Regions from separate parts of the Variovorax sp. FG153 genome, predicted to be linked through region 1. Evidence: predicted binding sites of a transcription regulator. Region 1 holds the regulator's gene; the other holds the start of a gene.
What was found. Region 1 encodes sigma-54, which starts transcription at its own class of promoters, with help from an activator protein. Its sites were predicted from a motif close to TGGCANGNAANCTGCTTT; they were not measured.

Region 1 (3,191 bases):
CGGAAAGGGGTTGAACAGGCGCAGCTCGACATTGGGCGTGGCCGCGAAGCCGCGCAGCAGCTCGTCCTCGCCCGCGGTGTAGAGGTCGTCCATCAGCACGCGCACCCGCACGCCGCGCTGCGCGGCGTCGCGCAGGGTGCGCAGCAGGTAGCGGCCGGTCTCGTCGTTCTCGATCTGGTAGTACTGGACGTCGAGCGTGCGCTGGGCCCGGCGCGCGAGCTGGATGCGGGTGTCGAAGGCGAAGTCGCCGCCCGGCATGAGGCGAAAGCCGCTGAGGTCGGGGTCGGGCTGCGCGGCCAGCGCGATGCGCCCGAGCGCGGTGTCCTTCGACACGGCGATGGCCTTGGTGGGAGTGCGCGGTGCCTCGTCGGGCAGCGAGGCGCAGCCGGCGGCCAGCAGCGTGGCCGCGAGGGCGAACACCCGGAGCCCACGGCGCGACAGCAGGCGTCGGGCCATCGGCGGCTTTCTACAGGGCCTTGCGCAGGTTGGCGGGCGCGATGCGCAGCGCCTCGCGGTACTTGGCGACGGTGCGGCGCGCGCACTCGATGCCCTGCTCCTTGAGCATCTCGGAGATCTGGCTGTCCGACAGCGGCTTCTTCACGCTCTCCGAACCGACGAACTGCTTGATCAGCGCGCGCACCGCGGTGCTCGAGGCATTGCCGCCGGTCTCGGTGCCCAGCGCCGAGCCGAAGAAGTACTTGAGCTCGACCGTGCCGAAGGGCGTGGCCATGTACTTGGCGGTGGTCACGCGCGAGATGGTGGATTCGTGCAGCCCGAGCTCGTCGGCGATCTCGCGCAGCACCAGCGGGCGCATCGCGAGCTCGCCGTGCACGAAGTAACTCTTCTGCCGCTCGACGATGGCGTTGCTCACGCGCAGGATGGTGTCGAAGCGCTGCTGGATGTTCTTGATGAACCAGCGCGCCTCCTGCAGCCGCTGCGACAGCGCCTGGCTGCCCTCGCCCTTGTGCGACTTGAGCGCGCCGGCATAGATGTCGTGCACGCGCAGCCGCGGCATCACCTCGGGGTTGAGCATGACGCGGAACTTCACGTTGGTGCCGCGGCCGGTCTTGGTGACGATCACGTCGGGAATGACGATGTTGCGCTCGACGTCGACGAAGCGGCGGCCCGGCTTGGGCTCCAGGCGCGCGATGACCTGCAGCGCCGAGCGCACCAGTTCCTCGTTGGTGCGCGTGAGCGTGGCCAGGCGCTTGAAGTCGCGCCGCGCGAGCAGCTCCATCGGCTGCTTGCAGATGGCGAGCGCGGTCTTGCGCACCAGCTCCTCTTCCTCTGTCTCGTCTTCGTCGGCCAGCGCGCGCAGCTGGATCGCGAGGCATTCGCCGAGATCGCGCGCGCCCACGCCCGCGGGCTCCAGGCTCTGCAGCAGGCCGAGCGCGACCTGGAAGTGGTGCACCAGCTCGTCGAACTGGTCGTTGTCGTCGCCCGCGAGGCCCGAGGCCAGCGCCGGCAGCGAATCCTCGAGGTAGCCGTCGTCGTTGAGCGACTCGATCAAAAAGCGCAGCGCGGCGCTGTCGTTCTCGTTGAGCCGCAGGCTCAGCGCCTGGCGGTGCAGGAAGGACTGCAGCGATTCCTGGCTGCGCGCGAGCTCGGTGGCATCGGCGCGCTCGTCGTCGCCGGTGCTGCTGTTGTTGCGCGCAGGCGCGTCGCTGCCCCACTCGCTGTCGTCGGGCGCCATGTCGACGGTGCCGTCGCCTTCCCAGTCGGGCTCGCGCTCGGGCGAGTCGAGGGCCGGCTCGGCCTCGGACGACGAGGCGGTCTCGGTGGACGTGGTCGAGGTCGACGGCGCGGCGCCCGCGTAGTCGCTCTCGGCCTCGCGCTCGGTGTCCTCGCGCGGCGCGGGCGTGTCGGCAGCGTCGAGGCCGAATTCCTCGCGCGCGGCTTCCTCGGCGGTGCGCTCGAGGAAGGGGTTCTCGTCGAGCATCTGCTCGACCTCCTGGCTCAGCTCGAGCGTGGAGAGCTGCAGCAGCCGGATCGACTGCTGCAGCTGAGGCGTCAGCGCGAGATGCTGCGAAACGCGCAGCGACAAGCCTTGTTTCATGCCCTCAGGAAATGGCTGGCGCGAGGGTCATCACATGCGGAAGTGCTCGCCCAGGTAGACCCGGCGCACTTCGGCGTTGTCGACGATCTCCGAGGGCGTGCCCTGTGCCAGCACATGGCCGTCGCTGATGATGAAGGCGTGATCGCAGATGCCCAGCGTCTCGCGCACGTTGTGGTCGGTGATGAGCACGCCGATCCCGCGTTCCTTCAGGAAGCTGATGATGCGCTGGATCTCGATCACCGCGATCGGGTCGATGCCGGCGAAGGGCTCGTCGAGCAGGATGAAGCGCGGCTGGGTGGCCAGCGCGCGCGCGATCTCGACGCGGCGGCGTTCGCCGCCCGACAGCGCGAGCGCGGGCGAATCGCGCAGGTGGTCGACGCGCAGGTCGGCCAGCAGTTCCGACAGGCGCTCTTCCATGCGCTGCTTCGACAGCGCCTGCGGCCGGCCGTTGGCGTCGGGTTCGCGCTGCAGCTCGAGCACCGCGCGCACGTTCTCCTCGACCGTGAGCTTGCGGAAGATCGAGGCTTCCTGCGGCAGGTAGCTCAGGCCCATGCGCGCGCGGCGGTGGATCGGCATGTGGGCGATCGGCTCGCCGTCGATGGAGATCTCGCCCGCGTCGGCGCGCACCAGCCCGACGATCATGTAGAACGAGGTGGTCTTGCCGGCGCCGTTGGGGCCGAGCAGTCCGACGACTTCGCCCTTCTGCACGTCGAGCGAGACGTCCTTGACCACCTTGCGGCTGCCATAGCTCTTCTGCAGGCCGCGCGCGACGAGGCGGCTGCCCGGCACGCCGTTGGCTTCCTGGGTTCCGGCGGCTTCGATCACTTGCGCTCTTCCGCTTCGCCGCTGAGCGTGGTGCTCGGGCGCAGGCCGGCGCCCGGGGCCGGCGTGGCCGCCGGGGCCGCGGGACGGCGCGTGGCCGGGGCCGAGGCGCCCGGTGCCGCGGGCGCGGCCGACTTCGGCGTGAGGATGGCCTTGACGCGGCCGCCGCCGCCCGGTGCCGACACGCCGGCGTTCGGCGGCACGGTCGAGCCGTTGACGGTGTAGGTGTCGTTGCTCTGGTCGTAGACGATCAGCGCGCCGCTGCTCTCGTCGTTGGGCGTGGCGCCGACCAGGCGGCGCATGACGGCGCGGC
Region 2 (3,191 bases), on a different contig from region 1:
TCGGTCAGGCCGAGCTTGCGTGCCAGCAGGCTGGTGAAGCGGCGCGCGTCCTCGCTGGTGTAGTGCGTGGGGAAGCGCTCGTCGGCGAACAGCTCGGGGTCGTGCCACAACGTCTGGCCGTCGGCGCGCCAGAAGATCGACAGCGCCCAGCGCGGCAACTGCTCGCCCGGGTACCACTTGCCCTGGCCGAAGTGCAGGAAGCCGCCCTGGCCGTACTCGGCGCGCAGCCGGTGGACCAGCTCGGTGGCATAGCCGCGCTTGGTGGGGCCGAGCGCGTCGGTGTTCCACTCGGGCGTGTCGCGGTCGCTGGTGGCCACGTAGGTGGGCTCGCCGCCCATCGTGAGGCGCACGTCGCCGGCCTGCAGCCGCTTGTCGACCGCCTCGCCCAGTGCCAGCACCTCGGTCCATTGCTCCTCGGTGTAGGGCTTGGTCACGCGCGGCGATTCGTAGATGCGCGTGACCTTCATGTCATGGCCGAACTCGACCTTCGACTCGTCGACACCGCCCTCGATGGGCGCGGCGCTCGAGGGCGTGGGCGTGCAGGCCAGCGGGATGTGGCCCTCGCCGGCCAGCAGGCCGGAGGTGGCATCGAGGCCGATCCATCCGGCGCCCGGCAGGAACACCTCGCACCAGGCATGCAGGTCGGTGAAGTCGACCGTGGTGCCGCTCGGGCCGTCGAGCGCCTTCACGTCGGGCGTGAGCTGGATCAGGTAGCCCGAGACGAAGCGCGCGGCCAGGCCGCAGTGGCGCAGCAGCTGCACCAGCAGCCAGCCCGAGTCGCGGCAGGAGCCGCTGCCGTTGGCGAGCGTTTCTTCCGGCGTCTGCACGCCGGGCTCCATGCGGATCAGGTAGTTGACGTCCTGCTGCACCTGCTGGTTGATGCCGACCAGGAAGTCGATGGTGCGCTGTTCCTTGCGGTCGATCTTGTCGAGGTAGGCCGCGAGCAGCGGCGTGGGCTCCTCGGTGACCAGATAGGGCGCGAGTTCCTCGGCCTGCGAGGGCGTGTACTTGAACGGGAAGTTCTCGGCCTGCGGCTCGAGGAAGAAGTCGAAGGGGTTGTAGACCGCCATCTCGACCACGAGGTCGACCGTGACCTTGAACTCGCGCGTCTTCTCGGGGAACACGAGCCGCGCCTGGTAGTTGGCGAACGGGTCCTGCATCCAGTTGACGAAGTGCTCGGCCGGTTCGACGCGCAGCGAGTACGAGATGACGTTGCTGCGGCAATGCGGCGCCGGACGCAGCCGGACGACCTGCGGGCCGAGTTGCACCAGGCGGTCGTATTTGTAGTGGGTGACGTGGTGGAGCGCGGCGTGGATGGACATGCGTTTTTGTGTGCAGTACTGGCAGATTGCATCGAAAAGATGTCTCTGGTGAGACGCATACTAGCCCAGAAGACAAAGCAATTAGCGCGCCACGGAGCGTCGTTGGGGGAGGGTTTGCATCATGGTCGCCGAGGGTGTGCGAGACGCATCCGATGCCGTCGTGCGCGCGCGCTGCGCCTTCGTCGCGCTCGCGGCAGCGCTCGCGGGCGTGGCGCTGCAGCTGCGCCAGCCGGTGCTGTGGGACGGCATGGTCTATGCGGGCGGACTGCTCGCCGGCATCGCGGGTCTCTGGTCGGCCTGGCGCCTGCCGCGGCATGCGCGCACCGCCTGGGTCTGCGCCGCGCTGGCCGGTGCGGCGATCGGCGCGGGGCTCGCGGGCGCACGGGCCACGGTCTATGCAGCCGGCGCGCTCGATCCCGCGCTCGAGGGGCACGACCTGCAGCTCGTGGGCGTGGTGTCGCAGATGCCGCAGCGCGGCGATGCCGGCACGCGTTTTCGCTTCACTGTCGAGTCCGCGCGCTGGGCCGACCCTGCCGCGGCCGGATCGCCCGCGGTGCCCGACCGCATCGCGCTCGGCTGGTATGCCGAAGGCAGCAGCCTTTGGAACGGCGCGGCCGATGCGTCGGCGCCGGACCTCCTGCCCGAGAGCCCGGTGCATGCGGGCGAGCGCTGGCGCCTGACCGTGCGCCTCAAGGCGCCTCACGGCCATCGCAACCCGCATGGCTTCGACAGCGAGCTGTGGATGTGGGAGCAGGGCCTGCGCGCCAGCGGCCATGTGCGCATCGGCGCGCGCGACGAGGCGCCCGCGCGGCTGGGCCTCACGGGGCGGCATCCGGTCGAACGCGCGCGTGAGGCGGTGCGCGATGCCATCTTCGCGCGCGTGCCCGAGCGCTTTGCCGCGGGCGTGATCGCCGCGCTGGTCACGGGCGACCAGGGCGCGATCGACCGCGAGGGCTGGGACGTCTTCCGTGCCACCGGCGTGGCCCACCTGATGTCGATCTCGGGCCTGCACGTGACCTTGTTCGCGTGGCTCGCCGCGCATGTCGTCGGCGCGCTCTGGCGCCGCGGCCCGCGATTGATGCTGCGCCTGCCGGCACAGCGCGCGGCACTCGTGGGCGGCGTGCTGCTGGCCGCGCTCTATGCGCTGTTCAGCGGCTGGGGCGTGCCATCGCAGCGCACGGTCTGGATGCTCGCGACCGTGGCGCTGCTGCGCCTCACGGGGCGACGCTGGCCCTGGCCGCACGGCTGGCTGCTGACCGCGGCGGTGGTGGTCGCGTTCGATCCCTGGGCCCTGACGCAGGCCGGCTTCTGGCTCAGCTTCGTGGCGGTGGGCGTGCTGTTCGCCACCGATGCGGGCTGGCCCGGCGACACGCGCCCGGGCCTGCGCGCGCGGCTGTGGCGGCTGCTGCGCGAGCAATGGACGATCACGCTGGCGCTCACGCCCTTGAGCCTGCTGCTGTTCCAGCAGGTGTCGCTGGTCGGGCTGGTGGCCAACCTGGTCGCGATTCCCTGGGTCACGCTGGTGATCACGCCGCTCGCGATGCTCGGCACCGTCGCCGCGCCGCTGTGGGACCTCGCGGCGCGCGCGGTGCAGGTGTTGGGATTGCTGCTGTCGTGGCTCGCGGCGTTGCCGTTCGCCAGCATCTCGATGGCCGCGCCGCCGGCGTGGCTGGCGGCCTGCGGCGTGGCGGGCGGCGTGCTCGCCGCGATGCGGCTGCCATGGTCGCTGCGCGCGCTCGGCCTGCCATTGCTGCTGCCGGTGCTGCTGTGGCAGCCGGCGCGTCCCGCCCTCGGCGAGTTCGAACTGCTCGCGGCCGACGTCGGCCAGGGCAATGCGGTGCTGGTGCGCACCGCGAACCACAGCCTGCT

Region 2: the regulator sigma-54 is predicted to act here: its motif matches at 1,397-1,414, upstream of ACODT0_RS28650 (transglutaminase family protein).

The regions. Positions count from the first base shown of each region.
Region 1 covers NZ_JBMDKG010000018.1:49,907-53,097, reverse strand. The annotation lists gene ACODT0_RS20165 (phospholipase D family protein) at 1-456, opposite strand, end outside; gene ACODT0_RS20160 (RNA polymerase factor sigma-54) at 467-2,056, opposite strand; gene lptB (LPS export ABC transporter ATP-binding protein) at 2,087-2,881, opposite strand; gene lptA (lipopolysaccharide transport periplasmic protein LptA) at 2,878-3,191, opposite strand, start outside.
Region 2 covers NZ_JBMDKG010000033.1:29,782-32,972, reverse strand. The annotation lists gene ACODT0_RS28650 (transglutaminase family protein) at 1-1,322, opposite strand, end outside; gene ACODT0_RS28645 (DNA internalization-related competence protein ComEC/Rec2) at 1,444-3,191, shown strand, end outside.